DNA from 2 places in the Bacillus sp. UNC322MFChir4.1 genome. Region 1 is predicted to be linked to the other one. Evidence: riboswitches for the same ligand, from Rfam matches in the RefSeq annotation. Region 1 holds a riboswitch; the other holds the start of a gene.
What was found. Region 1 has a riboswitch for FMN ahead of ribD (bifunctional diaminohydroxyphosphoribosylaminopyrimidine deaminase/5-amino-6-(5-phosphoribosylamino)uracil reductase RibD). Riboswitches for the same ligand answer to the same signal wherever they lie in the genome.
Positions count from the first base shown of each region.

Region 2: it holds a riboswitch for FMN, as region 1 does, so the genes downstream of both, BR72_RS17900 (ECF transporter S component) here and ribD (bifunctional diaminohydroxyphosphoribosylaminopyrimidine deaminase/5-amino-6-(5-phosphoribosylamino)uracil reductase RibD) in region 1, are expected to answer to the same signal.

Region 1 is NZ_JQKQ01000001.1:351,385-366,975, reverse strand. It holds gene BR72_RS01820 (bifunctional 2',3'-cyclic-nucleotide 2'-phosphodiesterase/3'-nucleotidase) at 1-812, shown strand, start outside; gene BR72_RS01815 (hypothetical protein) at 1,171-1,518, shown strand; gene bioA (adenosylmethionine--8-amino-7-oxononanoate transaminase) at 1,641-3,020, shown strand; gene bioD (dethiobiotin synthase) at 3,020-3,748, shown strand; gene bioF (8-amino-7-oxononanoate synthase) at 3,714-4,901, shown strand; gene BR72_RS01795 (alpha/beta fold hydrolase) at 4,898-5,620, shown strand; gene bioC (malonyl-ACP O-methyltransferase BioC) at 5,613-6,470, shown strand; gene bioB (biotin synthase BioB) at 6,424-7,422, shown strand; partial or broken gene BR72_RS01780 (hypothetical protein) at 7,613-7,828, shown strand; gene ribH (6,7-dimethyl-8-ribityllumazine synthase) at 8,003-8,464, opposite strand; gene BR72_RS01770 (bifunctional 3,4-dihydroxy-2-butanone-4-phosphate synthase/GTP cyclohydrolase II) at 8,714-9,907, opposite strand; gene ribE (riboflavin synthase) at 9,921-10,565, opposite strand; gene ribD (bifunctional diaminohydroxyphosphoribosylaminopyrimidine deaminase/5-amino-6-(5-phosphoribosylamino)uracil reductase RibD) at 10,546-11,658, opposite strand; FMN riboswitch at 11,959-12,102, opposite strand; gene crcB (fluoride efflux transporter CrcB) at 12,268-12,672, shown strand; gene crcB (fluoride efflux transporter CrcB) at 12,669-13,022, shown strand; gene BR72_RS01745 (CDGSH iron-sulfur domain-containing protein) at 13,057-13,260, opposite strand; gene BR72_RS01740 (DUF2552 family protein) at 13,404-13,646, shown strand; gene BR72_RS01735 (DUF4352 domain-containing protein) at 13,812-14,270, shown strand; gene BR72_RS01730 (alpha/beta hydrolase) at 14,279-15,202, opposite strand; gene BR72_RS01725 (cation:proton antiporter) at 15,551-15,591, shown strand, end outside.
Region 2 is NZ_KN050809.1:123,814-139,404, forward strand. It holds gene BR72_RS17885 (RecQ family ATP-dependent DNA helicase) at 1-608, opposite strand, end outside; gene BR72_RS17890 (YpbB family protein) at 610-1,659, opposite strand; gene BR72_RS17895 (ferredoxin) at 1,885-2,133, shown strand; gene BR72_RS17900 (ECF transporter S component) at 2,283-2,861, opposite strand; FMN riboswitch at 3,025-3,161, opposite strand; gene BR72_RS17905 (hypothetical protein) at 3,569-4,255, shown strand; gene BR72_RS17910 (peptidoglycan DD-metalloendopeptidase family protein) at 4,289-4,903, opposite strand; gene BR72_RS17915 (cob(I)yrinic acid a,c-diamide adenosyltransferase) at 4,990-5,571, opposite strand; gene BR72_RS17920 (ATP-binding protein) at 5,746-7,482, opposite strand; gene BR72_RS17925 (response regulator transcription factor) at 7,515-8,231, opposite strand; gene ccsB (c-type cytochrome biogenesis protein CcsB) at 8,677-9,834, opposite strand; gene resB (cytochrome c biogenesis protein ResB) at 9,849-11,471, opposite strand; gene resA (thiol-disulfide oxidoreductase ResA) at 11,620-12,141, opposite strand; gene rluB (23S rRNA pseudouridine(2605) synthase RluB) at 12,530-13,258, opposite strand; gene spmB (spore maturation protein SpmB) at 13,546-14,079, opposite strand; gene BR72_RS17955 (nucleoside recognition domain-containing protein) at 14,076-14,672, opposite strand; gene BR72_RS17960 (D-alanyl-D-alanine carboxypeptidase family protein) at 14,665-15,591, opposite strand, start outside.

The DNA.
Region 1 (15,591 bases):
GGTTAGAAATGTCTGCTGGTCAATTTAATCAAATCGATCCAAAGAACAAAGATGAGCAAAAATTAGTGAATGTTAACTATCCAACATACAATTTTGACGTATTAGACGGTGTGAAATATGAAATTGATGTAACGCAGCCAGCTAAATATGACAAAGATGGAAAAGTTGTAAATGAAGCTGCAAATCGTATTGTGAACTTAACGTTTGATGGAAAGCCAGTATCGGATAGTCAAGAGTTTGTTGTAGCAACGAATAACTACCGTGGTAGCAGTAAAACATTCCCAGGTGTAAGTAATGGGGAAGTAATTTTACAATCTCCTGATGAAACACGTCAAATTATTGTAGAATATATGAAACAAATAAAAACAATTAACCCGACAGCAGATAAAAACTGGGCATTTAAACCAATCACTGGTGAGAAATTGAATATTACATTTGATTCTTCTCCAAATGCTCAAAAATATATAACAAAAGACGGCAACATTTCTTACGTTAGTCCATCAGAAAATGAATTTGCTAAATATGCAATTGATTTATCAAAAAAAGATGAACCAGCTGGTGGCGATAATGGAACTGATGAGCCGAAAACGCCAACAGATAACAACAATGGCGGAGATCAGCCGAAAACAACAGAAGATAATAAAAACAACGAAGAGAAGCCGGCAGCAACAGACGCAGGTAAAGAGCAAGCGAAAACAGACAACAACTTGCCAAAGACAGGAGCGAATATGTTTACGACATTAGGAGCAGGTCTTGCGTTTATTGGGGCAGGTGCGATTGCGTTATTTAGAAGAAAGAAATTAAATAAATAAGAAAGAAAAAGTCCGCTGCTTAGCAGTGGACTTTTCTTTCTATTCCTTATTTCATGAAAGAATGTAGGAATCGTTCCAGCACTAATTAATGTATCAACCAGTAAAAAGATAAAAATGGCAAATTAGCTGAAATACCAATTCATACTTCGTTCTGTACTGGTTCGCACCATTCACCAGATTTCTGAAATCTTGAAGCGAAATACTACTAAATCCTATCATCGCCGATTCATATCGTGGTAGTAAATTTTTATTATATAAAATAGAAGGAATATCAACAGTTATTTTTGAAGTTATATGATAAAGAAAAGGATATAAATTATCTTTTTGTTCTTTATAATGAATATGAGGAGGGGAAAATATGAAGGTAAAGATCATAACGATTTCAATGGTGTTCACAGTCATTTTTGGTGCTGGAATTTATACAGCATTTGCGTCATCTCCTAATCCAATAAAGAAAAGTGTTGAAAAACCAAAAGAAACAGTGAGACAAGATGAAGAAGAAATAATGAAAAAAACAGCAGATAAATTCGGAATTTCTACAGAAGGAAAACCAAAAGAACAGATTCAAAAAGAAATAAGTGTAGTGCGTTCTGAAAAGCGACAAGAGCTTCTTCGTGAGCATGCGAAAGAGCTTGGAATCGACGTAGAAGGTAAAACGGACGAACAGTTAATTCAAGAGATTGGTAAAATTCAGAGCAAAAAATAGGGCGACTTATCATAGGATAAGTCTTCTTTTTTTAGAACATGGTTCCATGAAAAAGAATTGACAGTATTTGCCCTCTAATGTTAACCTTTTAAACAAACAAGTTAACATTAGAGGTGACAATCATGACTGTGAGGAGCATGGAGCAAACTTTTACATATGAGGAACTAGCTCAAAAAAATAAAGATTATGTATGGCATCCATTTACCCAAATGAAAGATTATTTGGAAGATGATCCTGTCATTATCGAACGGGGAGAAGGAAGAAAATTATACGATGTGAATGGAAAAGGCTATTGGGATGGTGTGTCTTCCATTTGGCTCAATGTTCATGGTCACCATGTTCAAGAGCTAGATGATGCGATTCGTGAGCAGTTAAACAAAATTGCGCACTCTACATTGCTAGGTATCGCGAATGTACCAAGTATTTTATTAGCCGAAAAAATTATTGAAATTGTACCTAATGGACTAAAGAAAGTTTTTTATTCTGATTCTGGTGCAACGTCAGTTGAAATTGCAATTAAAATGGCCTTTCAATATTGGCAGCATAAAGGAAAGCCTAATAAGAAGAGATTTGTTACGATGAAAGAAGCATATCACGGTGACACAATTGGAGCGGTATCTGTCGGGGCAATTGATATGTTTCACCAAGCATATAGTACGCTTTTATTCGATACGTTAAAAGTACCATATCCGTATATATATCGTTCTCCTTATGGGGAAGATGGGCAAATGATTGTGAAAAAACATTTAGAAGAAATGGAAGATTTATTACGAGAGAATCACGAAGAAGTAGCAGCTGTTATTGTTGAACCGATTGTCCAGGGGGCGAGCGGGATTATTACAATGCCAGATGGTTATTTAAAAGGATTAAGAGAGCTTTGTACAGCATACAATGTTCTTCTTATTACAGATGAAGTAGCAACGGGATTTGGCAGAACAGGCAAAATGTTTGCATGCGAACATGAAGGAATCACACCGGATATTTTAACTGCTGGAAAAGGGTTAACAGGAGGATATTTACCGGTTGCTATTACCGTAACGACAGATGAAATTTATCGTGCTTTTCTAGGTGATTATGAGGAACAAAAAACGTTTTTCCATGGCCATAGTTATACAGGAAATCCACTAGGCTGTGCAGTAGCGCTTGCAAACTTGAAATTATTTGAAACGACTAATCTTATAGAATCTGTTAGTCATAAAGCAGAATATATCGAAAAGCGCTTAGAAGTTTTGCATGGATTTAAGCATGTGGGAGATATTCGTCAGCGAGGCTTTATGATTGGCATTGAGCTCGTGCAAAATAAAGAAACGAAGGAAGCATATTCTTGGCAGGAACGAGTCGGTGTGAAGGTTTGTAGAAGAGCACGTGATTTAGGAATGATTCTTCGTCCACTAGGGAATGTTGTTGTCTTTATGCCGCCGCTTGGGTCAACGATAGAAGAGCTTGATGATATGATTGCAATTTTACAGCAAGCTATTCAAGAGGTAACGGAGGAGAAATGATGAGTGGTTTCTTTGTGACAGCGACCGATACGGAAGTAGGGAAAACGGTTGTAACAGGTGCATTAGCTGGTGTGCTTCGCGAGCGCGGATACAATATTGGCGTGTATAAACCATTGCAAAGCGGTCATCTTGCCTCTCATCCAGAAGGAGACGCTGCTCGGTTGAAAGCTGCTGCCGGTGTAACAATATCATGTGAAGAGATTTGCCCTTATTCAGTTGAAGAACCGCTTGCGCCTCGCTTAGCAATGAGGCGGGCAGGAAGGCAAGTGCTATTATCAGATATTACGAGTCATTACAATGAATTATCAAAACAATTCGACTCTTTGTTTGTAGAGGGCGCTGGCGGACTTGTCGTTCCTTACACAACTGATGCCCTCGTTGTCGATTTTGCGAAACAGCTGCAATTACCAGTGCTTATTGTAGCAAGGCCAACGCTTGGGACAGTGAATCATACTATTTTAACGGTTTCTTATGCAAAAGCACACGGTCTTTCAGTCGCGGGTATCATTTTATCTGGATGCCGAGAACATGAAAAAGAAAGAGTAATAGAAAACAAAGAAATGATAGAAGAATTAAGCGGCGTACCGGTTATTGGATTGCTGCCAGCGCTCCGTGAAAACTTTACGAGAAATGAACTATTACAAGCGGCAGAAGAGAGTATTGCTATCTCAAAATTAGAGGAGTTTTTACGCAATGAATCCAGTGTGGGAAACGCATTTTCAGTCTAAGCTATCGAGTCTTATAGAAACGTCACAGCACCGAAAATTGTTGGCAACGGAGCACGCCGAACAAGCGTGGCTCGTTCGAAATGGAAAGAGATTATTAAATTTAGCTTCAAACAATTACTTAGGATTAGCTGGTGATGTACGGTTAAAAGAAGCTGCAATTGAAGCGACAAAAACGTATGGGACCGGAGCGACGGCGTCCCGTCTCGTTGTCGGGAACTATCCGTTATATGAAGAAATTGAACAGCGAATATGCGCTTGGAAAGAAACTGAAAAAGCACTAATTGTGAATAGTGGTTATACGGCAAATGTCGGAGCAATTTCTTCACTTGTAGGTCGTCATGACATTGTATTTAGCGATAGGCTGAATCACGCCAGTATTGTAGATGGCATCGTATTAAGTGGTGCTGAGCATAAGCGCTATCGTCATAATGACTTAGAGCATTTAGAGCAATTACTGAAATCTGCTAAGGCAGACAAGCGAAAACTTATTGTGACGGATTCTATTTTTAGCATGGATGGAGATAGGGCTCATTTAGAAGATTTAGTGATGCTAAAAGAAAAGTACGGAGCGCTTCTTATGGTTGATGAGGCACATGCGGGCGGAATATACGGGAAAAACGGAGCGGGTCTTGCTCATGAGTATCCGAAATTAGCCAAGTCGATAGATATTCATATGGGTACATGTAGTAAAGCATTGGGTTGCTATGGTGCATATATTACCGGAAATGCTGTTTGCATCGAGTATATGATCAATACGATGCGTAGTTTTATTTTTACAACTGCTTTACCACCAGGAACGCTTGGTGCAATCGGAAAAGCAATTGACATTGTGAGAAAAGATGAAACACATCGTCATATATTAATAGAAAATGGCCGATATTTTCGAACAGGTTTGCAAGAAGCTGGTTTTCATATTGGAGACAGCACGACGCATATTGTTCCTGTAATTGTAGGGTCTAATGAAGCAGTGCTCCGTTTTAGTATGAAATTGCAAGAAGCAGGAATAGCAGCGATTGCTATTCGGCCGCCTACTGTTCCGCAGCATAGTTCTCGCATCCGCTTTGCCGTAACAGCTCACCATACGAATGATGATTTACAATGGGCAACGCAGCGGATTGTACAAATTGGAAAAGAAGAAGGAGTGATTTCATGACGCAGCCTAGTCTTATTCTCATTCCCGGATGGGGCATGGAAGAACTGGTTTGGGAAGCATTCCTTCCGCATTTACATGATTTTCCCGTACATGTTGTTCATTGGCGTAATAGTGAAGATAAACAGGAGTTTCAACGTCGAATTATAGAGGTAGCAGAAGGGAAAGAAGTAATTTTAGTTGGCTGGTCACTTGGAGCATTGGCCGCTCTTCAAGTACATCATTCATTGCAAACGAAAGGGATTGTGTTACTAGGAGGAACAGCGAAATTTACAACTGATTCCGATTACATACATGGCTGGAAAAACTCTTTTGTTGAACGAATGAATCGAAATCTTTTGAAACAAAAAGATGATACGTTGAAACGGTTTTATGTGAGTATGTTTTCCAAGGCGGAGCAGGAAAACGGACATGATATTGCATTCTTGAAAATAGCGGAACAATTTCAAGGTGATTCGATTCATTCTTTGCAATGTGGACTCCAATATTTAATAGAAACAGATGTTAGAGAACAGCTATTACAAATAGATGTGCCAGTATTACTCCTTCATGGAAAAGATGATATGATTTGTCCTCTCTCTGCTGCGGAGTATATGCAAGAAAAAATAAACGCATCACTCACGATTATAGAAGAAGCTGGACATGCACTTTGTTTCACACAAGCAAAGCGATGTGCAAAAGAAATGATACAGTTTGTAAAGGGGATAGAGCGAAATGATTAACAAGGCGTTATTACAAAAACGATTTAATCAAGCGGCTGTATCCTATGATCAATATGCAAGTGTTCAAAAAAAGATGGCGGATCGGCTGCTTGCTCGTATGAAAGAGCACTTCGATGAAGCGGCACAAATTCATATTTTAGAACTTGGCTGTGGCACAGGTTATGTCACAGAGCAACTAGCAACATCCTTTCCGAAGGCAACGATTACCGCTGTTGATTTTGCAGAAAGTATGATTACAAAAGCAAAAACAAGGTGTAATGTAGAGGCTGTTACATTTCGATGTGAAGACATTGAACGTATTACACTTCACGAGCGATATGATGTAATAATCTCGAATGCAACATTTCAATGGTTAAATGATTTATCAGCTACATTAGTACATTTATATAAAAATTTACGTGAAGATGGTGTGCTGTTGTTTTCAACATTTGGAAATGAAACGTTTCATGAGCTTCATACATCATTTGAGCGTGCGAAAACAGCGAATGCCATAGAGAATACTACAACTGTTGGGCAAAGATTTTTAACAGGGTTACAGCTGCAAGGGTTGTGTAAAAGAATAACAGGGGATATACAGATTACTGAAACATGTTACATAGAAACATTTGCTACAGTTCGTGAATTTTTACAATCGATTCGTAAAGTTGGAGCAACGAACAGTAATGAAGAATCTTATTGTCAAAGCCCTTCTATCTTTCGTAGTATGCTTCGCATATATGAACGAGATTTTACAAAATGTGAACGAATTGCAGCAACATATCATGCTTTATTTTCTTATATGAAAAAAGAGGGGAAGAGAAGAAATGAAACATGTCCAAACGAAAACAGATTGGAAGCAAATCGCATTTGAAGTAGTAGAGGGAAGAGATGTAACGAAAGAAGAGGCACTCAGTATTTTACAAGCAAATGACGAAGAAATTTTAGAAATTATGAATGCGGCGTATGTAATTCGTCATCATTACTTTGGGAAAAAAGTAAAATTAAATATGATTATTAATACGAAGTCAGGTTTATGTCCAGAAGATTGTGGGTATTGTTCGCAATCAATCGTATCCGAAGCGCCGATTGATAAATATGCTTGGTTAACACAAGAGAAGATTGTAGAAGGTGCGCATGAAGCAATCAAGCGTAAGGCAGGCACATATTGTATCGTTGCTTCTGGCCGTCGCCCAACGAATAAAGAAGTTGATCATGTTATTGGAGCGGTACAAGAAATTCGCGAAACGACTGATTTGAAGATTTGTTGCTGCCTTGGATTCTTAAATGAAGATCAAGCGGAGCGCCTTGCAGAAGCTGGCGTACATCGTTACAATCATAATTTAAATACACATGTAGATAATTACGAAAGCATTTGTTTAACCCATACATTTGACGATCGTGTAGATACAGTTGAAAAGGCGAAGCATGCGGGGATATCACCGTGTTCTGGTGCAATTTTCGGAATGGGTGAAACGACGGAACAACGCGTAGAGATTGCATTCGAATTAAAGCGTCTAGATGCGGATTCTATTCCATGTAACTTCCTTGTTGCTGTGAAAGGAACGCCGTTAGAAGGGCAAAAAGAATTAACACCAACGCAGTGCTTAAAAGTATTAGCGATGATGCGTTTTGTAAATCCGTCAAAAGAAATTCGTATATCTGGCGGACGTGAAATTAATTTGCGATCTGTTCAACCGCTTGGTTTATTTGCAGCAAACTCAATTTTCGTTGGAGATTATTTAACAACTGCTGGCCAAGAGCCAACAACAGACTGGGGAATGATTGAAGATTTAGGGTTTGAAATTGAGGAATGTGCATTGTAGGCCCTATGCTAACTTGAGAAGAAAGCTCTCTATGAAGGAGCTTTCTTTTTTTGTAAATAAAATGTAATAAAGCGTATATAAGTGTTGGAATCATTGGATCTGTAAAGAGATGACATAATATGTATTCGAATTTCCAATTCTGCAATTGTACATAGTAAGAGGGAGTTTAATCGTGATTTGGGGGATTCGAATGCATAAACATATATTAGCGTTTATGAGTTTTCTTATTTTATGGAAAGCAGTTAGTGCCGACCCAGTAAAAGCTGTTGAAAATCCTGAACAGAAAGATTTGCAAAAGAGGGTTGAACAGCATTTTCGGCACCAAGCTGCGTACTTTGGAATTGAAACAGAAGGAAAAAATTTAAAAGCAGTGCGTCAAGAACTACAAATTGTGCAAGAAGGAAAAGCAGAAAAATAAAAAGAGGCCGAAGCCTCTTTTTGTTCGAAATGTAATCAGTTGATCCCGCTCAAATGGCTGGTAAGAAGTAAGCGCAGGAAGAAAAACAAACCAGCCATAAGAGCCCGATTGGGTGGGCTAACTTCTTGTGAGAAAAAGCGTTTTACAAGAGGAAGTTTCACTCTATGCCCACTGGCGGGATAAGTTTGCCATTTCAATCGCTGCAATGGCTGATTCCCAGCCTTTATTGCCAGCTTTTGTACCAGCGCGTTCAATTGCTTGTTCAATCGTTTCTGTTGTTAACACGCCAAAGATAACAGGAATTTCTGTTTGTAATGAAAGAGAAGCTACGCCTTTTGCGACTTCATTGCAAACATAATCATAATGTGTTGTTGCGCCGCGTATCACTGTTCCAAGTGTAATGACAGCATCGTATTTTCCGCTGTTTGCCATTTTCTTTGCAATTAACGGAATTTCAAATGCACCAGGTACCCAAGCGACATCAATGTTATTTTCTTCTACCCCGTGACGCTTTAAACCGTCTAATGCACCGCCTAATAGCTTGCTTGTAATAAATTCGTTAAAACGACCAACGACAATACCTACTTTTAATCCTGTACCAACTAAATGACCTTCAAATACCATCATGTATCTCTCCCTTAATCTATTTAAATTTATATTAATTTTTCCAACATAGAAGTTGCTGCTATGCAAAGCAAAATATGATTTGCCCTCGCCTACCCAAAAAGAAAGGGTTTTTAATGACTGCTCCTTTTGTTTCAAACCTAGCATGTGGCAGGAAAAGGCCCCGACCGCTCCTATACGTGGCCAGACGCTCTCGCCCTCCCCTAAAAAAAGGGTTTGTATGTCATTTTTTTAATTTGCAGCTATATATTATAGATTTAATAAATGACCTAATTTTGTTGATTTCGTTTGTAAATATGCTTTATTTTCTTCTTTTGCTGGAATTTGGAGCGGCACGCGTTCTACAACTTCTAAATCATAACCTTGTAAGCCTGCAATTTTACGTGGGTTATTTGTTAATAGGCGAAGCTGTTGTAACCCTAAATCTTTTAAAATTTGTGCGCCAATACCATAATCACGAAGATCAGCTGCAAAGCCGAGTTTTTCATTTGCTTCTACAGTATCGTAGCCCTCTTCTTGCAGTTTATATGCTCGTAATTTATTAAGCAGTCCAATGCCTCGTCCTTCTTGACGCATATACAGAAGAACTCCTGTTCCTTCTCGTTCAATTTGAGCGAGCGCTGCATGAAGCTGCGGACCACAGTCGCAGCGGCAAGATCCAAACGCATCACCAGTTAAGCACTCAGAATGGACGCGTACAAGCACTGGTTCCTCTGTAGAAATATCACCTTTTATAAGAGCGATATGTTCTTGATGATCTAGAGAATTGGAGTAGCCGATGGCCCGAAATGTACCAAAGTCAGTTGGTAATGTAATTTCGACTTCGCGCTGCACTAATGTTTCATGATGGCGGCGATATGCAATTAAGTCTTCAATTGTAATCATTTTTAAATGAAATTGCTTTGCAATTTCTAATAAGTCAGGCACTCGTGCCATCGTTCCATCTTCATTTATAATTTCACAAATAACACCTGCTGGCTCGGCGCCGCATAATTTTGCTAAATCTACAGCAGCTTCTGTATGCCCAGCGCGGCGAAGAACGCCACCTGCTTTTGCGATTAAAGGGAATATATGTCCAGGGCGTTTAAAATCACTTGCTGCAGCTTCAAGATTTAATAGTTCACGTACAGTTGTCGCACGTTCATGCGCACTAATACCAGTTGTCGTCGAAATGTGATCGACGCTAACTGTAAAAGCCGTACCGTGTGAATCTGTATTTTGTGAAACCATAGGTCCTAACTCTAAACGATTGGCATATTCTTCTGTGATCGGAACGCATACAAGGCCGCGCCCATGTGTAATCATGAAGTTGATTGTTTCAGGGGTAATATACTCGGCTAAAGAAATAAAATCCCCTTCATTTTCTCTATTTTCATCATCGCATACGATAATAACTTTTCCTTGTTTTAAATCTTCTAGCGCTTCTTCAATTCGATGAAACATTTCATTTCCTCCTTTATAGGAATCCATTATCTTGTAAAAAGCTTTCTGTAATTGAGCTCTTTTTAGATGTTGGCTTTGTAATAAAACGCTCAATGTATTTTCCAATCATATCGCACTCAATGTTCACGATATCGCCAGCAGCTTTTATTCCGATTACTGACTGACTTAATGTGTGTGGAATGAGAGAGATCGTGATGGAAGATTCCTCAACTCCAAAGATTGTGAGACTTGTACCATCAATGGCAACAGCCCCTTTTTGTAAACAATAGCGAAGCAATTCATTTGGTAATTGAATTTTGTAATATACAGCGTTATAGCTTCTTTTTTTATCAATAATTGTTCCAATGCCGTCAATGTGTCCTGTCACAAAATGCCCACCAAAGCGGCCGTTTGCACTCATAGCGCGCTCTAAATTTACTGTTGAACCGCGAGTAAGTGACTGCAAAGACGTTGCGCGCATCGTCTCAGGCATGACATCAACGGTAAAAGAATGGGTTGTATAAGAAGTGACGGTTAAACATATTCCGTTAACAGCAATGCTGTCACCTAAGTTTACGTCTTCCAAAATGGTCTTTGCCGAAATTGTCAGTTTCATAGCTTCGCCAGTTTGCTGCATATTAGCGATTGTTCCAAGTTCTTCAACAATTCCTGTAAACATAAGGCACCTCTTTTCTTGGGGTGGCAACTATTTTAATATCATCACCAATTTGTTTCATCGATTGAATGTGCAGCGCGAGTGCATCTTCAAGTTGTGTAAAACCATTTCCGCCAAAACATGTTGGGGCCTCTTTACCACCAATTAGCTTTGGACTAATATAAGTAATCAGTTCTTGAAAACATTTTGCTTCTAAGAAACTTGCATGAACTGTTTGTCCGCCTTCGACAAAGAGAGAAAGAATATTTTTTTCTCCGAGAAGATCGAGCAGTTCGTTTATTTCAATACGATTCGTTTTCATTTGCAATACAGATACCATATCTGATTGAAATGTTGCGATTCTCTCTTTTGAAACGCCATTTCCAACGATAAACCATGTTGGGGCCTCGCCATCTGTAATTACATGAGATGAAAGCGGTGTTCGTAAATGTGTATCAAGTACGATGCGAATCGGATTTTTTCCGCCATTTACAATTCGCGTTGTTAAATGCGGATTATCAGTAATAATTGTATTTACACCAACGAGAATGGCATCGTGTGTATGACGATAACGGTGTACATCAGCGCGTGCTTCTTCACCGGTAATCCATTTACTTTCTCCTGTCCGAGTAGCAATTTTTCCATCTAAACTCATTGCTGTTTTTAGTGTGACAAATGGACGCCTTGTTTTCATGTAGTGGAAAAAGTAACGATTTAATTCTTTTGCTTCTTTTTCCAGAACACCAATTGTTACGTCAATCCCAGCTTCTTGTAATCGTTTGACACCTTGACCTGAAACGAGCGGGTTGCTATCTAGTGCTGCAACAACGACTCGGTTAACGTTCTTTGCGATGAGTAAATCACAACAAGGAGGCGTTTTTCCGTGGTGACTGCACGGTTCTAGTGTTACATATACTGCTGCACCGTGCGCATTTTCACCAGCCATGCGGAGGGCGTGAACTTCAGCATGTTCAGTTCCCGCTCGTAAATGGGACCCTACTCCAACGATATTCCCATCTTTTACAACAACAGCACCGACCATAGGATTAGGACTTGTTTGCCCAGCTGTATGTTTTGCTAATTGCAAAGCAAGTGCCATATATTCTTGATCTGTCATAAACTCACCTCTCCTAAAAAAAATCAAAAAACCCCAAGGATAGAATCCTTGGGGTGAGAGAGACGATGTTTCTAGAAATATAAGAAGGATACGAGAGTATACGAAAGAAACCTAGCGTTAATCGATATGTTTGCATAGAAAAGAATCCCAGCAAATATCTATTTTTTTACATGCTAGTGTTATTGTATGATTTCAGCAAAGAAAACAATGGTATACGAAAGAAAACATATGTATGTTTAAAAATAAACAGTACAAATGTGCATGCTGAAATAAACTTATCCTATTATACGTACTAGAAAACATATCCTTCTCCCATCCAGACTATACTGTCGGCTCTAGAGTCTCACTAGATCCACCGTTTTCAACTTGAAAACGGGTCACGGACTTAGAAGTGTGCACTTCATCACCGCCGGTTGGGAATTTCACCCGACCCCGAAGGATGCTGTTTGCTCACATTATAGCACAAAAAAGACAAAAGGCTATAAAAATATTTGAATGTGAAGAATTGTATGAAAATAAAAAGGACTTAAATCGTGCATTAGCAAAGAGAATAAATTTGTTATACTAGTGTAGAAAAATTTTATATAGTGTTTAAAACGAGGTGGAAGTATGAAATATATTGCAGTAGGAATAGGCGGCGTTATCGGAGCCTTAGCTCGCTATGGAGTAGGACAGCTTTTTGAAACAACATCTTTTACTAGTTTTCCATTAGCAACATGGTTAGCTAATATGAGTGGCAGTTTTTTGTTAGCATTTTTAACGATGTCTATCTTTCGGATGAAACAGGTTTCACCGCTTATGATAAGTGCTATTGGTACAGGGATAATTGGTTCATATACAACGTTTTCAACTTTTAGTGTAGACACGCTAAAGTTATTGCAGCATGAATCGTTCACAATGGCTTTTTTATATGTGAGCACAAGTATGATAGGAGGATTGCTTTTCTCTTTTGGCGGATTTTATGTTGGGAATAAGCTATATGAACGTAGTAGGAGGAAAGAAGGAAACATATGAATATATTACTTGTTAGTATCGGTGGTTTTTTCGGGGCAATTGCCCGTTTTTTTATTAGTACGATAGCGAAAGAAAAATATGGGGATTCTTTTCCTTATGGAACATTTTTTGTGAATATGATGGGTTCGTTTTTACTCGGTCTGTTATACGGTGCTGGAGTAGCTAAAATGTGGGTATTATTATGTTGCACAGGATTTATGGGAGCATTTACGACTTTTTCAACATATCAACTGGAATTGATCCAATTGATACATAAACGAGAAGGTCAAAAGGCATTATTATATTTTGTTATGAGTTATGTAATAGGTATTGGTATTGCTTTTTTAGGATTTTATGTGGGAAGTATGTAAAAAAACGCGCACATGTTTTTGTGCGCGTCTTGTGTTATTCTTTCGGTGCCCTTACAGCAGATTCAAATTGTCCTTTATGTGAACCATCGCAATACGGCATATTTTTTGATAACCCGCAGCGACATAGTGAAAATGCCGGCTTTGCTGGAAATGCATTTCCTTCCGCATCGATTAGTTCCACATCCCCTGTAATGCGAAACGAACCATTATCATTTACTTTAATTTGTACTTTCCCCATTGTTACACCTCCTCACCAAACGCATATGCTTATCATATACTTACTAGAATGACTTGACAATGTTTAGAAACAATGCTTTTTGTGAGAAAATAGAAATGATATAATAAGTTATATACTGAAAACATATTAAGGTGAACATAAACATGAAAAAACAATTACGTACATTACAAAATATCGCAACAGAGCGAACGTGGGTATCGTTTTTAAATGATAACCATCCCTACAGTTTACTTCATTGGTCAATTGCCGGTGTGCAGCAGGAAGTAAAGGATGTATGGTTATTACAAGATGAAGTAACATTTCAAACAACAGAGTTTTCATCACTTGATGAAGCAATAAAGTGGATTTCTGAAAATATGGATCAAGTTACAGATGTATTGGCGTAATAGGCCATTGTGAATCTAAGAAAACTTTTGCTGTTGGTTGGGATAGGAAAGAGGCTCATTCATTTGGAAATGAATGAGCCTCTTTGTGGTGTAGTTTCTAATGCATAAAAACATACAATGTGTGCAACATACAACCGATAGAAACAGCAAAGAAGGTGGAAGTTGTTGCGGAAACGATTGTTTATAATAAGTATTATCATTTCCTTTTGCATAGCCGGATGCAATAAAGAAGAGCAAGCTAATCGATCAAGTGTAAAAGGTATTTTATCCGCTCATCAAATAGATCTTGTTATTAAAAATATAAGTCGTGTACCGCATTATGATGTATGGACTGCAAAAAATGATTACACGCTTCTTGTCGTAAACTTTTCGTTAAAGAACAGTAGAAATAAAAGTATTATTGTAAAGCAGGCGCAGTTTAATGTTATTTCAGAGACCGGGAAAATATATGGAGCTGTTCAAACGAAAGGGAATACAAGCATATTGCATGATAGAAAGTTAAAATCATACGATACATTGCAATCGGGCATTATATTTGAAATACCTAAAGAAGAGAGAGCATCTGAATTATTGTTTGCTCCTTCGTTTGCTAAAGATAAACCAATTGTTATTTCGTTAAAATAAAAACAGGCTTATGCGAGCCTGTTTTTTGTTTCGTTTACGTATGTTGTTAAAAAGTGATCAACAGCATATTCATATTCTTCTCTATTTTCTGCATAAGAACAAGCATGAGCACCTTTTTCAGCAATAAAGAGTTCTTTTGCACCTTCCTTTGCCTCATACAATGATTGTGTCATATTGCATAAAATGTAATCGTCATCTTTACTATGGATGAACAATACAGGATTTTTTATGTTTTTCACACAATCAATTGGAGAAACCTCCCGAATTGTATAACCATCACGTACTTTCAAAAACGTATTAGCGAGTGGTAAAAGAGGCCATTTTGGTAAATGAAACTCAACCTTTAAACGATAATGAAGCTGTTCGTAAAAATCAGAGAACGGACAATCAGCGATGTAAAAATCAGCTCCGTCCTCGACCATACCTGCATATTGTAATAACGTTGCTGCTCCCATTGATTCACCATGGATACCAAGCGTAATATTTGAACCGAATCGTTGTTTGAGCCAATCTACCACCGTCTTTAAATCGTGTTTTTCGTAGTAGCCATAACTTGTTGTTTTGCCTCCTGTTTGGCCGTGGCGGCGATGATCATAAATAAATACGTTGAATCCTCTGTTTAAAAATAAATTTGCATACTTTATAGAATTTATTTTGTTGACGGTGACGCCGTGACAAAAAATCATGAACTTATTTGAATGGTTAACAGGAATAAAGTAACCATGAATGTTATAACCAAATTGAGAAGAGAGGCATACTTCTTCTTTCTGCATGGCTTCATAATCCTCCAAGCGAAAATGCTGTTTTGTTTCACGTTCTAAAATCTCTTCTTCTGTTTTTTTCTTTAAATACATAACTTTATTCGTAAAGAAAATGCCAATTCCAATAAGAGTACCAATTATCGTTAATAATGCTTTCGAAAACGCTTTCATACTCTCTCTCCTCCAAGTTACAGTACATATAATAATTACATTGTATCATAACCAAATAAAAAGGTGAGAACGGCAAGCGGAAAGGAGTGAGAAAAATAGAAAATTGACTACAATAGGGATATAATATTACATGAAATTTAGTTTGGAAATTTTTTTTGTAAGATTTATAAAGGGATTGAATAAGAAAAATATCTTTGTTTTATAAATAGGAAGTTTTTTTATAAGAAGAAATTATTGGAAATAAATAAACGCAATCATTACGTAAAGGTACATATTTGATAATTTCACAGACCAGTATAAATCATATATAGTTATTTTAATGAGTAAAATAAGAAAAGGAGCGATGAGATGATATTTTTCTTTCAATTAGCAGTAATTTTGTTAAGTAC
Region 2 (15,591 bases), on a different contig from region 1:
GCGATATTAGGGCGATCAATCGAATATAAATGTTGCTTCACATCTTTCAAATGTAAGCTTTCAATAATATCTTGTAATACTTCTTTCGTAGCTGTGGCTGTTAAAGCAAGAACTGGGGGGGAACCTATGGATGCAATAACTTGATCTAGCTTTTTATAATCTGTTCGAAAATCATATCCCCATTGTGAAATACAATGCGCTTCGTCCACAACAAATAAAGAGATATGAATTTTTCTTAGTTCTTTTAGCAGTACATCTGATTGCAACATTTCAGGAGATACAAATACAAATTTATAAGAATGCAATCGTCGCATCGCTTCTTTTTTTTCTATTATTGTTCGAAAGCTATTCAGAGCAATAACTTGATTTTTCACTATATATTTTAATTGTGTAACTTGATCTTCCATTAAAGACAATAATGGTGACACAATTAGTACCGTTCCATCTTGTACAAGCCCTGGCAACTGATAACAAAGCGATTTTCCGCCCCCTGTTGGCAGCATCGCGACAACAGAGTTTCCCTTTAATAAATCTGCAACGACTTCCTTTTGTCCAGATCGAAATGTTCGGTATCCAAACCACTGATATAAAACATCTTCAAGTCTCATGTCATCCCCCTACTCGCGCTAATACAAGACGAATTTCAAAATAGGAAACATGCTCTCCAGCAGCTTGTTTTAATATTCGCAGCTTCCGTGTTTGTAACTTCTCAATCACATTCTGTATTTGCTTCATTTTTTCTTTTTCTATAAATTGCTCCACCTGAAATTCTTTCTCACGTAATGCAATTTCTACAATATGATCTTCAATTGTTGCAACTTTCAATTTTCTAATCCGCGCAATTTCATCCATACTTCTTCCTTGTTTCCATAATTGATACGTTTTTTGTGTGGATATACTTAATAGATCTGCTTTTTCATTTGGATACGCAATAATTTGTGTTAGCAATGGAAACTGTTGCTTATGATGTTGCACATGTTGAATGATGAAATGAATTGTTCCCCAAAATAAAAGATATACGCGATGTTCATCTTGTTTCATCATATCTCCAAGCTGCTCCGTTGTATAACCAATACGATGATATCCCGTTAGACGGTACACAAAACTATTTGCTTCTATAGGAGTCACATTCATTAATATGAAATGGATTTCTTTATATAACTGTTCCGCTAAATATTCTCTTGAAAAAGAAGAGCTCGTAATAAATTGTTTGACCCATCTCGTAATTTCTGTATCTTGCTGAATCGGAATAAATTTCACATTTTGCTGCTGTAAATTTGAGACAGTTTGTATAATTAAGGATAGTCTTTTCCAAAAATTCTCTCCAAGTTCACCATATTGAAGACCATGTAAATGTTTCGGGAAATAAAATTTTTCCCTCCATTCATTTAATTGTTTTTCTCCTACTTCAGATAAAATGTAAGTATTTTCATGAACACATGTAATAAGTTGTGCGTTTAATAATGTTTCAATCTGTTTATCATAATCATGACGTCTTATAGATTTATATACACCAAATAAAAAGGAAAGATGAAACATATTCCCATCCTGAAACGTTTGCGAAGAACGCTTTCCTTTTAAAAGGTGATAAATGGAAGAAACTGTCCGTTCACCTTTTAATTGCTTTAAACAGTATAGTACAGTATATTGTAGCTGCAATGACGCTTCCATCCTTTCACTCTACTTCTATTTCCATTGTAACAAAATGCATCTTATTTAGATATTTTTAAAATATCATGAACGATTGAAGAAATTAGTTGACATTTTTAATTGATAAGAATTATCATTATAACTTTGTATTGAAAAGTTATAAAAACCGTTTTACAATAAGATTAGAATTTTTATCAGTGTTTTTATACATATTCTCGAGGAGGTAATTTAAAGATGGCAAAATATACAATTGTTGATAAAGATACTTGCATTGCATGTGGAGCTTGCGGAGCAGCTGCACCAGATATTTATGATTACGATGATGAAGGTATTGCATTCGTAACATTAGACGACAACCAAGGTATCGTTGAAATTCCAGATGTATTAGTTGATGATATGATGGATGCATTTGAAGGTTGCCCAACAGATTCTATTAAAGTGGCAGACGAAGCATTCGACGGCGACGCATTAAAATTTGAATAGTCTCCAAAAATAACCCTCAAATAATGAGGGTTATTTTTTACTGAAAAAAAAATTCTCCTTCTAAACGAATGGAAACCTCTTAGCAGTCAGACTTTTACAAGATAAAAAGGCATCAGCAGAAAAATATCCACTGATGCCAAATCTTCTATTTACGCATTTTTCATTTTCGCAAACACCCATACTTTTAATCGAGAAAATAAAGGAACAAAAACAATTGTTACGATAATTCCTTTAATTAAATTAAATGGTAAAATTGCCGCCACAATCATTTGACGCATTGCACCGCTAGACATAGCAGGTTGACCTAAGAACCAAGTGTAGGCTGGTAAAATGATGAAATAATTTAGTACACTCATAATAAGAGTCATACAAATTGCTCCTAACATCAATCCAGTTGTTAAACTTTTAATTGTACGATGTTTACGGAACAACATAGATGCTGGAAGAATAAAGAGACATCCCGCTATAAAATTCGCCACTTCCCCTACTGGCACTCCTGTTAAACTTCCTTGGATACCATAATACAGTACGTTTTTTATCGCCTCTACAATTACACCTGAAAGTGGTCCAAAAATAATAGCTACAATTAATGCTGGGACATCACTAAAATCAATTTTCAAAAACGGTGGTAATCCTGGAAATGGAAAATCCAGCATCATTAGCAAATACGCAATGCTAGAAAGCATCGCAATGCTCATCATTTTTACTACACTCTTCTGTTGTTTCATATTTCTCTCTCCTTTTCCATCGATCATCTCATGGAATGTGGAAAGGTTCTGCTATGCCCAAATATTCTAGCATGAAAAAACCCTTTGCATTCGAAACGCAAAGGGAGAAATTTAAGGCACATCAAATAGACGTTCAAATACTTATCTTTTTTGAACGTTGAACCTCCATCTTCTCCCATCCAGACTGTACTGTCGGCTTTGGAATCGCACCAAATCCTGCCTTAACGGCTCGCGGGCTTAGAACAAATACATGCGTTCATCACCGCCGGTCGGGATTTTCACCCTGCCCCGAAGATAGACCGATATTCTATTTTCCTCATCATTATACAACAACTTTAAAACAATGTGAATCAAAATGCTTCTTTTTCATTCACATTGCATAGCAGATTTTACTTATACGTAGAACAAAAGATAACTCGCATTCGCTTTCTCATTTTGTTTTCATCATTACATGCGACAGCATATTCAGATATACTTGCTCGGCGAAAAAGAATTAAAATTCTTTGTCTTTTTATTTTATAAACTGTATCTAACCAAGCCTTCATAATTGCATGACATTTTAACGATTTGTAAATAATATGACAAAAAAGAACACTTTTTTCGCGTCTCTCTCTTTTTGTTAGTAATTCTCTAGCCATTCATATGCGAAAGTGATAAGATATGATATTGTTAAGAAAACAGCATTTTCTTACAGTGGAGGAAATGTCATGCGTAAAGAAAAAAAACAATCAATACGAGAAATTATGAAAAAAAATCTTCGCAAAGAATATTTTTATTTAAAAAAAGAATTACTGTTCTATTGTCCTGTTGACTCAGGAAAATTCTCAGGAGATACATATTATGCTGCCTTTGATAAACACGGGATTAGTATATACCAATATGATAAACACTCAGACAGTAAGCTAAAACTTTGCGAACGACACCCATGGAAAAGCTGGAGAAAAGTGAAAATCGATCATTATTTAACAAAAACCCAATTCGTCTTTCAAGGAGAACGAAATTGGATTCTTTCTTTGTTTCACCAAGGAAAGAAAGCTGAAAAAATCATTCAAACTTATACATCTTTAGAAATGGAGATTGTTTCTAGATCATTTTTAAAGAAACTGCCTGGTTATCGCTCGAATACAACATTAAATATGTATATTGGAACAATTTGCTATACCGCACTAATTGCGTTTATATTAAAAGTTATCGTTCCATTTCAAGTCTTCCGAGTCGCTTTGTATTCACTGTCCCTCGGCTGTATGTTGCTCGGTCTACTTTGTTTTGTTATCGGCCTTATCGAACCTACTATTGTCCTATTTAGAACAGAAGAGAAAACAAGAGCGAAAGTATTTTATTATTATAGCTATTTAGCAATTTCTGGATTTATTTGTCTCTTTATTTTTTGGTAACAAACAAAAGAGCTAGGCTTACTAGCTCTTTTTTCAATTGATATGTAATTTTTGTGATGGATAAATGATATCTTTTTGCAGACGATTTTTTGCTTTCAATTCTTCAACAGTTGTCCCAAACTTTCTAGCAATACTCACTAGTGTATCATCCTTTTGCACAACATATACAGAAGCAGATACTACTGCATTTTGTTTTTCCCCAAGTATTTGCAAGGGATTAATCGCATTTGTTTTTGCTATCGTCCAAGCCCCTTTATGAATTTCTAAATGTAAATGCGCACCATTAGATTGTCCAGTATTCCCTACTTGTCCAATTATTTGCCCTTGCAAAATCTCTTCTCCTTCTTTCACAAGCCGTTTATTCATATGTGCATATACCGCTTCATAATCTCTATGTTTAATAAATATAACATGACCATAACTATCAGAAAAATAAGATCTTGTTACAATACCACCTTGCATGGCTGCAATTGAAGTTCCTGTTGGTGCAGCAATATCAATACCAAAATGCTTTCCATTTCTCGTTCCAAAATAATCGCTAATTCTTCCCTCCACTGGCCACTTCCACTGTTTTTCCTCAGCAGCACCTTCTGCTTGTCCTATAAAAAAGATACAAAAGAAAAACAATATTACCTTTAAAACTCTCATTGTAAATCCTCCGTTTTCTAAATAACCATTACACTTTCTCTATTTTGGTTATTTATAGAAAAAAGTATACAAAAAAAAGAAAGAGTCTATTCCTCTTTCTTTTCTTCCTTATCCCGAAATACAATTGCGCTTCTTTTATATTCTACATCATTCACGTGAGAACGAGCATTCACAATCCTTGCAACCGCAAATAAATAATCCGATAATCGATTTACGTATTGCAAAACATGTTCATTTATCTCATCTTGTTTCTTTAAAGAAACGATGCATCGTTCTGCTCTTCTTGTAACAGTACGAGCGATATGAATAATTGCTGCTCCTTCACTTCCTCCTGGTAAAATAAAGCGTTCTAGCGGCGGTGCTTCTTTTACATATACATCAATCCTTTTCTCTAGAAAAGTAATGATATCCTCTGTTACTTTATACGGAATTTTTTTCTGTACAATCGCTAAATCGCCGCCGCAATCAAACAACTCATGCTGAATTTTTTCAAGTTCCAGGTAAATATCTTGAAACAACTCACCTTGCAATAGTGTCATCGCATGCCCAATAAATGAATTCGCTTCATCAAGTGTTCCGTACGCCTCGACACGCAAATCATCTTTATCTACGCGTCCTCCAATAATACTTGTTGTGCCCTTATCTCCTGTTTTTGTATAGAGCTTCATACTTTTCCCCCTACTCTTATGTATTTTTCCTATACAAACACTTCTGTCGCTAACCAATATATAGAGAAAATAGACAACCCCGAAAAATCCAATTGATGCTCATTAAAGAATACAGACCGCGCTGCTCACGGTTTTATTTTATGAAAAAAGCTTATCAAAAAGATAAGCTTTTCATCATATGTCTGATGGTAAATATACAGAGAATGTTGTACCTTCACCTACTACACTCGACACTGTTATTTTACCCTCATGTCCGCGCACAATGTTTTTTGCAATCGCAAGCCCTAAACCTGTACCACCTGTTTTTCCGCGTGTACGGGCTTTATCTGCTTTATAAAAGCGCTCAAATAAGAACGGAATATCCTCTTCTGGAATACCAACTCCAGAATCTGATACTTCGAATACAATTCCGTTACTTTTCTCATCAATAATAAGCGATACTTTACCGCCAGTATTTGTATGCCTAATCGCATTATCAATTAAATTTGTTAACACTTGTTCCATTCGATCAGGATCAAAAGAATGCTGCTCTATAGAAGTTCGATAATCAACTAATAATTGTACTTCTTTTTCCTTCGCTATCCCTTGAAATTTCCGTGCAATCTTTTCAACAAACGGAACGACATCTACCTCAGATATATGTAATTCTACATGACCGCTCTCCATTCGAGCTAGATCTAATAATTCATTTACAAGACGCCCTAATCGTACAGATTCATCATAAATGATTTGCACAAATTCATGCACTTCTTCTTTCGTTTGAACAATATCATCTAAAATTGCTTCACTATATCCTTGCAGCATAACCATTGGTGTACGTAATTCATGCGATACGTTTGCAATAAAATCTTTCCGCATTTTTTCAAGTCGGCGCTCTTCTGTCATATCACGAAGTACTGCAACAGCTCCGCGAATCTTCGTCTGATTGTATAGCGGGGTCATCAGTACAACATAATTACCTTTTTCTAAATTTATTTCCACAACTTGCTCTTGTTCACTTTCTACAACTAAATGAAACAGTTCAACAAGCTCAGATGGTAAACTTACACTTAACTCTATCTCTTTTTCTTCATGCCATACTTGTAAGAAACGCTCTGCTGGCGGATTAATTACTACAACTTCTCCTTCTTGATTTAGCGTAATAACACCATCGGCCATACTACTTAAAATACCTGAAAGCTGTTCTTTTTCTTGTTGCAGGGCATTCATATTAAACTTCAATTGTTTCCCCATTTGATTTAAAGCTGTTGCCAATTCACCGATTTCATCTTGCGAAACCATCGGTACCTTCGCATCAAATTTTCCGCGCGCTACTTCAAAAGCGACTTCACGCATTTTACGAAGTGGCGCTGTAATTCGAGTTGATAAGAAAAACGCAAAGAATGTTGTTAAAATAATTGCAATTCCCGCAGATAAAAAGATAAAATCTGTCGATTTTTCTATTCCCTGTTTTGGTACTTGTAACGATTGATATACAAAAACAGCACCATCTTTTGATGACTTTAACGGAACACCGACAATCATCATATCATTTTCATGATTTTTCTTGTTTTTTTCATCTGGGACGCTTTTTATTTTTTGGACCTTTTTACGTTCTGTAAATACAGCTTGTAACTCTTTATCATGTTTTAAATCATCTAATGTTAATGTTACCAATCCTCGTTGAGCCGGAGATGCAGATACTTTATCATCCTCTTTAACAATAATAATCCGCGAAAGAGGGTCAGCGAATTTATATGCGATATGTTCTATCGTCTTCTCATCCGCCCCCTCTTCTATTAATTCAGAAACGCTCGTTGCAACATTTGTCAGCCTTGTTTCTCCCATCGTCACATAATAATTGTCGAAAAACTGAGAAAGTAAAATAGCGACAAAGCCTAGGACGAATGAAACGAGGAGTAAAATTGTCATCCATAACTTCCCAACAACACTTTTCCAAAGCATCAATCGTTCACAACCTCAAACTTGTAACCAACACCCCATACTGTTACAATCATTTTCGCTGCATTTGCTGATTTTTTGCTTAATTTCTCACGCAAACGCTTTACATGCGTATCAACCGTGCGTAAATCACCGAAAAATTCATACTGCCATACTTCTTTTAATAATTGTTCACGGTCAAACACTTTATCAGGTGCCTTCGCTAAAAATAGTAATAATTCATATTCTTTTGGTGTTAAATTCACTTCTTCTCCATCTGCTGTTACACGATGTGCATCATTATCAATTGTTAAGTGCGGGAATACAGTAACATCCTTTGTTGTTGTATCTTGCGTAAAGAATGTTGTTGTAACGGAACGACGTAGCACAGCTTTTACACGCAACACAACTTCACGTGGGCTAAACGGTTTTACGATATAATCGTCTGTTCCAACTTCGAATCCTTGCACTCGATTTATTTCTTCTCCTTTTGCCGTTAGCATAATAATTGGTGTTGCCTTTTTCTCACGAATCCCTTTACAAACTTCAATACCATCCATTCCAGGCATCATAATGTCTAAAAGGATAAGATCATAATCATTTTGCAATGCTTTTTCTAAAGCCGTTTCTCCATTGTCGGCTTCATCAATGATGTACTGCTCTCTCTCTAAATACATTTTTAATAAACGACGGATACGATCCTCATCATCTACAATTAAAACCTTTAGTTCATTTCCCATGGCTATCCGCTGTACATATGCATGTTACAACGGTTCACACCTACCTTTCTTCAATAAAGCGAAACTTTCCTTATGAGAATGAATGAAATCCATTTGGCGCATGCTAACAGTTATACCACGCTTATTAGTAAAGTCGAAATCCTACTTTCCCATTAGAACGAAATAACTTCTCACAGACTAGCCTTTTCACGATTGAAAGTTCACCTTCGCATTATGTTTCACATAAATAACAAAATTTGTTCATAGTTTTTCCAAAAATATGTATTTTACCTGAACAATACATTTTGTCTCGACATTATTTTACAAAATCCCTCTATACTTTGTCATGTTTTTCTCAAAAAAGAAAAGAAATGAACAAAATTAAAATAGGAAAGTGACAGTCACCTTCCTATTTTATACCGCAATAATGAACTGCACAATAGAATTCGTTAAACTTCAACTTTTGTTATGCATATGAATGTAAACCTGCGATCACTAAATTCACTACGACAAAGTTAAACATAATAATTGCAAAGCCAATTACTGCCAGCCACGCTGACTTTTCACCGTGCCACCCTTTAGACAAACGTAAATGTAAAAACGCTGCATAAAAGAGCCAAGTAATGAGTGCCCAAACTTCTTTCGGATCCCAGCCCCAAAAACGCGTCCATGCAATTTGTGCCCAAATCATCGCAAAGATTAAAGCACCTAGCGTAAAGACCGGGAATCCAATTGCAACAGAGCGATACCCGATTTCATCAAGTAAATCACTATCAACTTTCTGCACTGCTGGTTGAAGAGTTGCGGCAACTCGTTTTCGTAAAATTAATCTTAGGACAATATAAAGCAACGTTCCTACAAAAACTGACCAAATGACAGTGTTTAATTTTTTCGCATTGATAATAGCTGGTGTATTTATTACAGGCTCAAATTTTTCAGCTGTAATTAACTTTCCTTCATGAGGACCGACTAAAGCTGGTAAATTATATACCATTTCAGCTTTCTGCTCATCTTTATTTACCCATTGGAACTTAGCTTCATACTTTACACTTGAAAAAGCAGTTGTCGCCCCTATAAATCCAATTACACAAACAAGCGAAAAAATAACTGCTTCGAGCCAAAATGTTTGCTTACTTTTTTTGGACTGATCCACATTTTTCAATAAATATATAACTCCTGTTATAAAACTAATCGATAAAATAGCTTGACCAGCCGCTGCTGTTGTTACATGAATATGGAGCCAGTTACTTTTTAATGATGGAATAAGCGGTGTAATTTCTCTTGGAAACATACTTGCATAGGCTATTAGTAAAATAGCAACCGGAAGTGCAAATAGGCCAAGTATACTTGTCCGATACATAAAATAAATAATTATAAACGCACCGACCATCATCATACCGAAAAATGTACCGAACTCAAAAAAATTACTAACCGGTGCATGCCCTGATGCAATCCATCTCGTAACAAAATATACTGACTGAGCAGCAAAACCTAAAATTGTGATAGTTATCCCGATGTTTGCCCACTTTCGCCCTTTTTCTTTAATCGCTCCTCCAAAGAACAGTGTTGCAACTAAATACAATACGAAAGCAGTAAATAAGAAATTACTACTTATTTCTACCATACTCTCTCCCCACCTTAACTAATTTTTTTCTCATTTACTTTATCATTTGGCTGCGGAATACTTGTCCCTTCTAGCACCTTTTCAATCTCTTTTCGCAAACCATACCAATTTTTATTTGTATGACCCGCAATCCACCATTCGTTATCAACACACTGCACCCAAATACGACGATGATTCCAATACATCCCCTGGATAACGCCGACCATGAAAATAAAGCCTCCTAAAGCGATTACCCAAAGTGTTAAATCTTTCCGAACAGTAAGTGCTGTAACGTTTCGCGTTTCGATGCCTGCAAAAGACATTTTGTATAAATTATTTCCTTCAGGCTCTATATTTTGTTGAATTCCAACAAAACTCACTTCTCCATTTGGCGTTTCAGGCGTAAACATTTTAAAGACAAAAGCAGGGTTGTTAGGAAGCTTCGTTTTTGTATTTGGCTTGCCGCTTTCATCAAAATAAAAATCAGGAAAATAACTTAACAGATGCAGAGAATACCCATTTCCTAAATCGTATGTTTCTTTTGGATTTGCTAGATCAACAGTAATCGGGCCCCATTTTTGACCACCTTCTTTCTTTTGTAAAAAGAAAGACATTTTATTTAATTCGCCTTCTTTATAGGAAACCTGATAAAGTGCATAGTCATCAAATTTAAGAGGTTCATTTACTCGAATGTTTTCATCTTTCACTTTCTCAAGCTTCGGCTCTTCACCAGCAACGCTTCTCCCGACTACTTTATACAAAACAGCATTTGTTTGAAAATTTTTCTCTATCATCTTATTTCCAACACGATCAATCGCATCGTTAAATACTTTATTTTCTTTACTTTTATCATAAACTTCTTTAATAAATTTCTCATTTTTCAAATAATACTTTCCGTCTGTTCCAGGAATTTCTTTCGTTTCACCTTCCCGAAGCCAAAGTGATGCATCAACATACATACCAGGAACAACACGAAGCATCGTTCCAAATAAAAAAATGATAAGACCAATATGATTAACGTATGGACCCCAACGCGAAAAACGACCTTTTTCTGCTAAAATATTATTATCTTCAACTTGAATATTGTATTTTCTCTTTTTCAAGTTCTCTTTTACACATTCAATCTCTTCTGTAGTCGCATCTGCTGTTCCATATAACCGCTGTCTTTTTAAAAAACTTGGATGTCTTGTTACCCGTTGTTTTTTCAGCGCTTTATATAAAGGAACAACACGATCTAAACTACATATAACGAGAGAAATCCCAATAGATGCCACTAAAATCATATACCACCAAGAACTATATAAATTATTAAACCCTAAATGATAATACAATTGCCCAAGGAAACCATACTGCTGTTCATAGTATTCTCCTGGCGTGACAGTTGGTGGAATATACATTTCTTGCGGGAAAATCGTTCCAATTCCAGATGCGATCAGTGTAATAACAATAAGCCATATTCCAACTTTTACAGAAGAAAAGAAGCTCCAAATTTTATCTACCACTGTTTTGGAATGCGTAATAGAACGCCGCGCACTTCCTTCATATCGCATATCTAGTAATTTTGTATCCTGCTTATCTTCAAAAGGTTTTCCGCAAGCTTCACAAAAAATTGTACCGATTGGGTTTACGTGACCACAATCACATTTTACTTGTCCCAAATCTTTCACCGCCTTTTTCATATTTCTATGTATCTATGTTTTATGTATAAATTAACAAAATACTCAGAAATTTAATGATAGGTGCTGAAAACCATGTACAGCACCTCGATTGTCGAAGAACTTGAATAAACTTTCTATCCTCTTCTCATTATGGAGTAATTTTCTTTAAGTATTCTTCCATTTGTTCTCTCGATTGTGTACCTGTAATTTTTTCGATAATCTTGCCATCTTTATCAATTAAAAACGTTGTCGGTAGTGGTCCTACACCATATGTATTTAAAATTTCTTGTCCTTTATCAATAGCTACAGGAAATTTCAATCCGTACCCACTCACAAAATTCTTCACAGCGAGTTCTGTTTCGTCTGCATCTAATGCCAATATTTCAACACCTTTTTCCTTATATTTCGGGTACAGTTCGTTCATATATGGCATTTCTTTCTCACAAGGTTTACACCATGTCCCCCAAAAATTTAAAAACACACCTTTTCCTTTTAACTCTTTTAACGTAATCTTTTTACCTTCTAAATCAGTAGCTACGAAGTTTGGCGCTGCCTTTCCTACTTGTACTTTCTCTTTATCAACAAAAAAGTTTTGATATAGCGTAAAACCTAACGCTCCTCCTAAGATGAGCAAAATAATTACGCGAAATAACAGTCTATTTTTCTTCACAGTGTCTCTCCTTCCTTAACCGAATAAAGAAGTTTAGCACATACTAAACTTTTCTATAAAAATGCCCATTGAAAAACTGACATAAAACCCTTTTTAAGGTAGGCAAGAGGATCTAGCCATGCATAGAAGCGGTCAGGGCCTTTACCTGCCAAGTGCAAAGTTTTAAAACAAAGAAAGATAGGTCCGTTTTGATCTTCATGATAGTAGTCTATATGCCGAAAAATGAAAGTAACTTTCTATAGATAATAAGGGGCATATGTTCACTGGAATAATCCCCTTATCAAACTTCTAAATGAAATGTATGACTGAGTAGTTACAATAAATTTATATATGTATTCACTTCTATCAGTAAAGTTTTCTTTACTGATAGAAGCCTTTATATTCTATACTATCTCGGTTTCGTTGAAGCGAGAGCACGAAGTTGTTTTACTTCATGAGGAGTTAGTTCTCTCGCATCCCCTGGGCGCAAACTCCCTAACTCTAAGAAGGCATAACGCTCACGCTTTAATTTCATCACGTTACATCCAACTGCTTCAAACATTCTACGTACTTGGCGATTTCTTCCCTCGTGAATTGTCAATTGTACAATTGCAATTTCTTTACGCTTATCCCATGAAAGGATTTTCACACGTGCAGGCGCCGTCTTTCCTTCTTCTAGCATAACACCTTTTTCTAACATGCGGATTTTTTCACCAGTTAGCGGACCTTTTACCTTTGCTACGTATGTTTTCTCAACCTTATACTTTGGATGCATTAAAATGTTCGCAAACTCTCCGTCATTTGTCATCAATATTAAACCAGATGTATCATAATCTAATCGGCCAATTGGAAACAGACGCTGTGGAATATCTAAAAAGAAATCTGTCACAACTTTTCTTCCTTTATCATCTGTTACGCTCGAAATAACACCCGTTGGTTTATATAATAAAAAGTAAGCAGGCGTTTCTTTTTCAAGAGGAATGTTGTTTACTTCAACTTTATCTTGCGCACTCACTTTCGTTCCTAGTTCAGTCACGATTTTTCCGTTAACCTTAACTTTACCTTGTTGAATGAGTTCTTCTGCCTTTCTTCTCGACGCAATACCTGCTTGCGCTATTACCTTTTGTAGTCGTTCCATTTCGTTTCTTCACCTCAAATTCATCTTACCTTCATTAGAAGGACTTGGCAACTGTCTAGCCTTAATGGCGATTATCCTTCCTTACCGTAAACAACATCGCCAACTTTATAAGCTAATAAAGGAATAAAATGCATTTTTCTTCTTTATTATGATTTACATCCTTCCATTTTCTCACAACAATTGTTCACGGTTTTGTCAAAAATAATCCATAAAAAAGCCACTATTAAGCACATTCTTAATAGTGGCTGTATCCGTATTATAGTCTAATTGGAATGAAAAATGAATCATTATTGCTGAAACATGAGTGAAACAAATACAATTGAGCACACAATCCCAATTAAATCAGCAAATAAGCCTACCTTTAAAGCATCGCCCATTTTCCGAATCCCAACCGCTCCAAAATAAACTGTTAAAATATAAAAAGTTGTATCTGTACTTCCTTGCATCGTAGACGCAAGTCTCCCAATAAATGAATCCGGCCCATATGTGGCAATTAAATCAGTTGTAATACTTAGCCCTGCTGATCCAGAAATAGGGCGAATAAGAGCAAGAGGAACAATCTCTGCTGGCACATGGATAGCATCTAGCATTGGTTTCATTACATGGATCATTGCATCTAGCGCGCCTGAAGCACGAAAAATTGAAATAGAAACGAGCATACCGACCATAAATGGCAAAATAGATATAGCAATTTGAATTCCTTCTTTCCCGCCTTCTACAAATGATTCATACGTCGGTACTTTTTTTATCGTACCATATAATAAAATAAATCCAATTACACAGGGGATTACCCATAAAGAAATCGTATTAACGAGGTTCATTTTTTCTTCCCCTTTCTACTTCTTCTTCGGTAAAAGTAACGATCAATCCAAATCGCTCCAATCATAGATAAAACCTGAGCGATAAACGTTACGCCTACAATTTCAGTTGGATTTGCAGAATGATACGTCATCCGAATCGAAATAACAGTAGTGGGAATAAGTGTAATAGCTGATGTATTTAAAGCAAGAAATGTAATCATAGAGCGGCTTGCAAAGTCTCTTCCTCCATTTAATTCTTTTAAATGTTCCATTGCTTTAATCCCAAGCGGCGTGGCTGCATTGCCTAATCCAAAAAAGTTTGCCATCATATTAGACAAAATGAACCCCAGTGCTGGATGATTCTTTGGCACTTCTGGAAACAGTTTTTTTACAAGAGGCATAAACAGTGCAACAAGTTTCTTTAGCAAACCAGCTTCCTCGGCAATCTTCATTAAACCTAGCCAAAAAACAAGAACACTAATCAGTCCGATACAAATGGTTACAGCATTTTTTGAACCTTCGAAAACTGCTTTATTTACTTCGTCCATCGTTCCATTAAACATTGCATATACAATACCAATTATCGCCATCGCAACCCATATAATATTAACCATCTATTTCCACACCTAACATATGAGAAAATACTTCCTGAAAATCTCTCCAAAACAAACCCGTGCTCACAATAAGTTTCCGTTTACTATAAAATAGGTTACGCTCTCCAATTTCTTCTTCGTTTAAATAAGCGACAGCACGCCCCACTTTCTCTCCATCTATCAGCTTGGCTGTTTTATCAAATTCAATTTTTATAACAACCTTTTTAGCCTCTTCTTTTGTTAGCGGCACTAATAAATCATTTTTCGTATATATATGATTGGTATACTTTTTGTCTTGCAGTTCAGATAGAGGCCCCTTCGCTACTACCGTAGTTGCTGTATATTGTTTAAATCCTTCATTAAATAAGTACATATGGTCATCCCAATCACCCGAAGCTTGCAATGTTACAACAATTAAATCTAGCCCATCCTTTGATGCAGTTGTTACAAGTGTTCGCCCTGCCTTTTTCGTAAATCCAGTTTTCCCTCCCGTTGCATACTCGTACATAGAAGTAACAAGCTTATGTTTATTTTTCCATGGATAGTCCCATACTTTAGATTGATACGTTTTCGTTCCAAAAATTTTACGGAATGTCTCATTTTCCATGGCATACCGGGTTAACTGTGCCATATCATATGCTGAAGAATAATGTGTCCCGTCGCCGTCTAAACCATGTGGATTAGAAAAATGTGTATCCTTCATTCCAATTTGTGCTGCTTTTTCATTCATTAGATATACGAATCCATCTATACTCCCGCCAACATATTCTGCAATTGCTTGAGCTGCATCATTTCCAGAGCGCAGCATTAAACCATATACTAAATCTTCTAATGGTACTTTCTGTCCTGGTTTTAAATAAATGGCTGATCCTTCCACACGAACCGCTGTATTACTAATGGATACCTTTTCTTTCATTTTCCCTGATTCGACCGCTAAAAG